3 regions of the Burkholderia sp. NRF60-BP8 genome follow, and region 1 is predicted to be linked to each of the others. Evidence: riboswitches for the same ligand, from Rfam matches in the RefSeq annotation. Region 1 holds a riboswitch; each other region holds the start of a gene.

Region 1 (2,238 bases):
CGATCGAGACCACCGACATCATGTTGCAGATGGTCGCGAGCGGGCGCGGCGTGGCCGCGCTGCCGCGATGGCTCGCCGACGAGTACGCGGACCGGATGCCGGTCGTGCCGGTCAAGCTCGGCAAGCAGGGCATCGCGAAGCAGATCTTCCTCGGCATCCGCGAAGCGGACGCGTCGATCGACTATCTGGCCGCGTTCGTCGCGCTGGCGCGCGAATCGACATGGAGCGCGCCGCGCATGCTGCGCTAGGCGCGTCCGGTTGCCTCGCGCGTCAGGCGGCGCGCATGCCCGCGCGTTCGCCGCGCTCGACCCACGCGCCGAACAGCAGGCCGATCGTCGTCCACATGATCACCTGCATGCCGATGGCCGCCACGCGGAATTTCCACAGCAAGGCCGCCGGGAAATCGGCCGGCAGTTCGCTGACCGACGGCAGCCCGATCTGCACGGCCGCGATGATCGCGACGAACACGAGCCCCGCGACGATCGACGCGTTCCATTGGCCAAGCTTCGCCAGCAGATGGCGACGCACGCCGACCGAGAACACCATCGTCGCGACCGAGATCGCGATCATCAGGAAGAACAGGCCGGTGCGATAGCCGATCGTGTCGGGGTCGCCGACCGACGGCGGGTTGGCCGGGTACTTGAGGTTCGGCACGATCACGAGCGCGACGAACGCCGCCAGCGCGAGCCACGCGGCCAGCGGCCGTGCCGGCAGGCGACTGCCTCGTCCGTATGCATACGCGAAGACCAGCGAGAACAGCCCGCCAAATGCCGCGCCGTAGGTCACGACACCCGTCAGCAACCCGAGGCCGGCCTGCGTGTGGCGACTGACCAGCTCGGGTTCCGGCGCCTCGCCCTGGGCGGCGGCGGTTTTTTCCTCTAAGGAGATCGCCTGATCGACTTGCGGTTCGCCGACCATTTTCGCGAACCCGAACGTGAGAAGCCCCGCGGCGATGCCTGCGAGCATCCCGCGCATGAGCAGCTTTCCGACCATCTTGTTACTCCGCGTCAGTGGCAGGGAAAGCCGAGCAGATGGCGGCCGTCGTGGACGAATTCGTGGACGTACATGCCCGGCACGAGCGACGTCGCGCCCTGTTCCGCGCCGACGAAATAGAGTGCGAGCAGCAGGATCAGGCCGACGAACACGGCCCACGGCAACAGTTCACGGACGGGAATGGGCGCCGGCACGACCGCCGGCTTCAGCACTGCTTCGCTCATGGATGCACCTCAGGGGAATCGCGCCCCGACAAATGATGGATGGGTACGAAGGCAGGTCTGACTTCCGGGATCGTCGATTCCCCGGTTACAGTGGCGCGACCGCGCCGGAATTGCACCGGCTTCCGCGCTTCGTATCGGGCGAATTGTACGCGCGAACGTTCGCGTATTGAAGCGATGACACACGGCAAGTGCGCACCGCTCCCGATCGCCCGACAACCGACATGAACATGCATGCCTCGCTGCGCCTGATCGCACACGCATCGACCCGCGCAATGCGCACCGGCACGTTTCCCGACGACGATCCGCTCGACGCGCACGGGCTGGCCGAAGCCACTGCGCTGCGCGGCCGCTGGACGGTCGGTGCCGGCTCGCTCGTGCTGTGCAGCCCGGCGCGCTGCGCGAGGCAGACCGTTGATGCACTCGGACTGCACGCCGATATCGACGATGCGCTGCGCGACATCGATTACGGCAATTGGCGCGGCAAGCGGCTGCACGATCTCGCGCGCGACCTGCCCGACGAACTGGCGGCGTGGATCGGCACACCGTCCGCGTCGCCGCATCGCGGCGAATCGTTCGACGGTGCCGCGCGTCGGGTCGGCACATGGTTGAGCGCACTGCCGCCCGATCGCGACGTCGTCGCGATCACGCATGCGCCGATCGTCCGCGCGGCCATCGCGCATGTGCTGCGGATGGGTACCGGGGCAGCCATACGCCTCCACGTCGCGCCGCTGTCGTGCACGACGTTCGTCGCGTCGCCGGCCGGCTGGACCCTGGCCGCGACGGACGATGACTCGCGCGACACCGGCGCGTAAGCCGCTGTCGTGTTCACTATGTGAGCGGACGATGCGCCCCCGACGCTTCGCATGCCGCCGCTCGCCTTACATCCCGTAAGACACTCCGTTCGGCATCCCGACTGTCATCAAACTGACTGCTAGCCGCAGCTAGGATCGGACGAGGCTCCCTTACGAGATGTCGTCATGAATCAACCTGCTTCGTCCGCCCCGAACAATTCGGCCTCCGT
Region 2 (2,238 bases), 960 kb from region 1:
TTGAACGTCGGCAGACGGAACGCATTGCCGTACGATACGCGCGCCGTATAGACCGGTGTGATCGCCCACGACAGCGCGGCGTTGCCGGTGTTCACGGCTTGCCCGGCGATGATCTCGTGACGGCCGGCGACGAACATCGTCACGCTGCCGAGCGTCGCCGACTGGTGCAGCGAAAACGCGGAGTCGTTGCGCGTCGGCACGCCGCCGGGAATGTCGACCGGCAGGAACGCCTGTTCGCGCGTGAAGTCGTAGGCGAGCTTCGATTCGCCCGACAGCGGCAGGCCGAACAGGTGAAACCCGTGCTCCTGATGGGTCAGCGACGTCGACGTGCTGATCCGCTGCGAGTTGATCTGGTCCGTCGCGAGAGCCGGGTTGTCCGCATGGATGAACTGGCGATCGTTCGCATAACCGAGCGACTGGTCGAACTGCGTATCGGGCGTGATGTCGAGATGGAACGCAACGCCGGTCGTCAACTGATGGTCCAGCTCGCGATTCGCGTAGCCGCTGTTGTCGTAGGACAGATCGGAGCGGTGATACAGCGCGAACGTCGAGATCGACCAGTTGTCGCGCGCATAGCCGAGCCGCGCATCGAGATCCTGCGCGTGATACGGATTGCGGCCGTCTTCGTGGCCGTAGAAGAACGGCCGCGTCGCGTCGATGCCGGCCGTGTTGTAGTCGTGCAGCCCGAGCGAATAGGTGAGCCCGCCGAGCGCGGCGAGCGGCCCCGTCGACGGCACCGTGCCCGACGTGCGGAACTGCGTGTCGAACGTCTTGTTCGAGCCGCCGCCGAACGACACGGTGGTCTGGTTCGGCTGGTTGGCGGCGCGGCGCGTGAACAACTGCACGACGCCGCCCATCGCGTTGTTGCCGAACGATGCGGCGGCCGGGCCGGAGATCACTTCGACGCGCTCGAACGCTTCGGTCGGCAGGTCGGCCCACGGCGCGATGCCGGTGGTCGGCGAGCCGATCCGGATGCCGTCGATGAACACGGCGACCTGGCTCGCCGACGCGCCGCGAATGCTGACCGACGCGGACGAGCCGGGCCCGCCGTTCTGCGCGACGGTCACGCCCGGCAGCGTCGCGAGCGCCTGCGTGATGCTCGGGTCGGTCGGCGACAGCCGGTCGAGATCCTCGCGCGTGAGCACCTGCGTCGACGCATAGCGCCGGTCGAACGATTCGGGCAGGTGCCGCGTGTCGGTCACGCTGATCGTCGGCAGGTCCGTGCCGTCGGCGGGCGCGGCGGGCCGTGCAGGCGCCGTGTCGCCGGCCGCGTGGGCGAGCGGGGACAACAGCGCGGTGGCGACGGACGTGGCGAGCAGGTGACGAATGGTCATGAGGCGGCGGGACAAAGCGTGAAGCGGGTACGGCGATCGTGAGCGCAAGGCGGACGGGGGGCGCATGCCGACGGCGTGTCGGTGCGACGCTTCCGGCCGGGAAGCGGATTCGGGAACGATGGACATCTGACGGATCCTGAGGTCGGGTCGTCCATGCAACGGGCGGCCGCCAACGGCGGTGCTTGCACATCGGGACACCCCGCCCGGTGCGGCTGCTGGACCTCGGGTCGATGGCAGGTCTCCTGGCTCGCGGGTCGCCATCCGTGCAGGCCTTCCCGGTTTCCCAGTGGCACGCGGTGGCACGGATTCGCCGCTCACAGTTGCGGGGGCAGCCGCAGATTCGAGGCGTTGCCTCGCCTGCGTTCCCTTTTGATCCCATCCCTGGGAACCATCAGCGCGCAAGGGTAATGGCGTGCATGTAGGCACGTCAATCGTTCGTCTGCGCGCGGATGCGAAAAAACGTCATCGATCGGCGTCGGCTTTCCGGATCCTTTCGTTCGACGTGCCCGGAGCGCGTTTCAGGTCTGAAGAAACGGCCGGGTTCGACCGCATGCCGTCGCGCCGGAGCCGGCTGCCGTCGCGCCGAATGTCGACGGTCGGGCGCGTGTCGTTACATATGCGTGCCGGCATGTGCGCGGCCGCCCGGGTCGCCGCCGCGGTTGGGCGGCGTATTGTTCTGATCGATCTTCGCGAGCACGAAGCCGGCGGGCGGCAATGCGGCGGACGAACGGTGCATCGCGTGCCCGACCGCGGGGTGAGGCGACGCGGCGGAAAAAACGGATGTCGTCACGCCCGGTTGAGCGAACGCCGACAGGGAAACGGCCGCCAGGGCGGCGGCGACGAACGCGTGCGTATTCATGACCACTCCTGCATGACTGACTTCGGGACGACCTAATCAGTCTAG
Region 3 (2,238 bases), on a different replicon from region 1:
CGGTCGGCGGCGACCTGATCGGCATCACGCCGGACGCGCGCGGCAACGCCAACGATCTCGGCCCGCAATACAACCGCCAGTACGAGATCGGCGTGAAAAGCGACTGGCGCGATGGCGCACTGAGCACGACGCTCGCACTGTTCCAGCTCGATCTGTACAACCGCCGCGTCGCCGATCCGGTTCGGCCCGGGTTCTTCGACCTCAACGGCCTCGAGCGCAATCGCGGCCTGGAACTGGGCGTCGCCGGCCGGCTCGCGGGCGACTGGTTCGTTCGCGGCGGCATCGGCTGGCAACACGCACGGGTGGTCGACGCCGAGCCGAAGTACGCGGGCAAGCGGTCGGCGGGTGTGTCCGGGTCGAACGGCAGCCTGTTCGTCGGCCATGCGCCGCTGCGCGGATTTTTCGCCGAACTCGGGCTGGTGTACGAAGGGGCGCGTTACGCCGATCGCGACAACCTGCTCGAACTGCCCGCATACGTCCGCTGGGACGGCAAGGCCGGATATCGCACGCGCGACCTCGAGGTGACGCTGGCGGCCGTCAACCTGACCGATCGCGACTATTACGCGAATGCGACGGGCCTCGCGCAGATCATGCCCGGTTCGCCACGCACGTTCACGCTGACGGCGGCGTACAAGTTCTGACCTCGCGGGCCGCGCCGACGCCTCGCGCGACCGGTCCGCCGGGCAGCTCGCGCTTGGCACGCCTGTGCTATCGTATGCGCCGCGTTCGGTGCTCGCATGCGCATTCCGCGCATGCAGTTAAACGGGAAACAGGAGGCGGATGTCCGCCCGGCCTGTGCTGTCCCCGCAACGGTACGCCGCCCGCGCAACGCGCTTTTTTCGCACGTGCGCCCAGGCCGCCCGCGATGCCACTGCCCTTCGACCGGGCGGGAAGGCTGCGGTCTGGCAAGCGGCCAGCCCGGATACCGGCCGACGCAAGGGGCGAGCGCGATGCTCGCCGAACGCCCGGTCCGCGGGGGACGGATGGGGTGCGCATTCCACCCGCGTTCGCGCGGGTTTCGCCCGATCCGTCATGCACTGCCTGCTCGCCGGCCGCCGATGCGCCGCCCGCCTTCCCTGTTCCACTGTGTCGACACGGTGCGCGCCGTGCCGCGCGCGATGAGCCGCGCATGGCTCGTCGGCGCGGGCCCCGGCGACGCCGATCTGCTGACGCTCCGAGCCGTGCGCGCGATCGGCGCGGCCGACGTGCTGCTCGTCGACGATCTCGTGAACCCCGACGTGCTGCGCCATGCGCGCGCCGACGCGCTGATCGAGCACGTCGGCAAGCGTGGCGGCCATGCGTCGACGCCGCAGGCGGCGATCGTCGCCGCGCTGCTCGCGCACCTGCGCGCGGGCCGCAGCGTCGCGCGGCTCAAGGGCGGCGATCCGTTCGTGTTCGGCCGCGGCGGCGAGGAACTGGTCGCACTCGGCGCGGCGGGCTTTCCGGTGGAAGTCGTCAACGGCGTCACCGCGGGTATCGCCGCGCCGGCCGCGCTCGGCATCCCGGTCACGCACCGTGGCGACGCGCAGGGCGTGATCTTCGTCACCGGCCACGGCGCGGGAGCCGACGAGCCCGACTGGCGCGCGCTCGCGGCCACGCGCATGACGATCGTGATCTACATGGGCATCCGTCGCCTCGACGCAATTGCCGCGGCGCTGCGCGACGGCGGCCTGCCCGGCGATACGCCGTGCGCGGCGATCGAGAACGCCACGCGCCCCGAACAGCGCCACCTGCTCGCGACGCTCGATACGCTCGTCGAGCGTGTCGGTGCGGCCGGTATCGGTTCGCCGGCGATCGTCGTGATCGGCCGCGTCGCGGCGCTCGCCGACGATCCGGCGGTGCGTGCGGCGCTCGGCGGTTGCGCATGATGCGCGTCGCGCTCGGCATCGGCTTTCGCGCGGGCGTCACGGCCGCGCAACTCGATGCCGCGATCCGCGCCGCGCTCGCGCGCTACCCGGCCGCCGAACCGGCGCTCGTCGCGACGCTCGCCGACAAGGCACGCGCCCGGGCGCTGCGCACGCTGTGCGCACGCCGTGGCTGGCCGCTCGTCGCATTCGATGCGGCGCAACTCGCGAGCCGTCCGGAACTGGCCGCGAGCGGCCCGTCCGGCGCCGCGCTGGCGCGCTTCGGCATCGCGGGCGTGGCCGAGCCGTGCGCGCAGCTCGCCGCGCCGCACGGCCGGCTGCTCGGCCCCAAATCCATCCGGGACGGCGTGACGGTCGCGCTCGCCGGCCCGCT

Evidence for each region. Region 1 has a riboswitch for cobalamin ahead of WS54_RS11240 (CbtB domain-containing protein). Riboswitches for the same ligand answer to the same signal wherever they lie in the genome.
Region 2: linked by a shared signal. The riboswitch ahead of WS54_RS06775 (TonB-dependent receptor domain-containing protein) and the one ahead of WS54_RS11240 (CbtB domain-containing protein) in region 1 are both predicted to bind cobalamin.
Region 3: linked by a shared signal. The riboswitch ahead of cobA (uroporphyrinogen-III C-methyltransferase) and the one ahead of WS54_RS11240 (CbtB domain-containing protein) in region 1 are both predicted to bind cobalamin.

What each region holds. Positions count from the first base shown of each region.
Region 1 is NZ_CP013372.1:2,433,591-2,435,828, forward strand. Features, by position in the region: gene WS54_RS11230 (LysR family transcriptional regulator) at 1-248, shown strand, start outside; gene WS54_RS11235 (CbtA family protein) at 271-993, opposite strand; gene WS54_RS11240 (CbtB domain-containing protein) at 1,008-1,217, opposite strand; cobalamin riboswitch at 1,251-1,389, opposite strand; gene WS54_RS11245 (histidine phosphatase family protein) at 1,439-2,029, shown strand; gene WS54_RS11250 (inorganic phosphate transporter) at 2,195-2,238, shown strand, end outside.
Region 2 is NZ_CP013372.1:1,469,352-1,471,589, reverse strand. Features, by position in the region: gene WS54_RS06775 (TonB-dependent receptor domain-containing protein) at 1-1,334, opposite strand, end outside; cobalamin riboswitch at 1,550-1,742, opposite strand; gene WS54_RS06770 (hypothetical protein) at 1,945-2,193, opposite strand.
Region 3 is NZ_CP013373.1:1,759,961-1,762,198, reverse strand. Features, by position in the region: gene WS54_RS21535 (TonB-dependent receptor) at 1-641, shown strand, start outside; cobalamin riboswitch at 710-948, shown strand; gene cobA (uroporphyrinogen-III C-methyltransferase) at 1,059-1,868, shown strand; gene WS54_RS21525 (cobalamin biosynthesis protein) at 1,865-2,238, shown strand, end outside.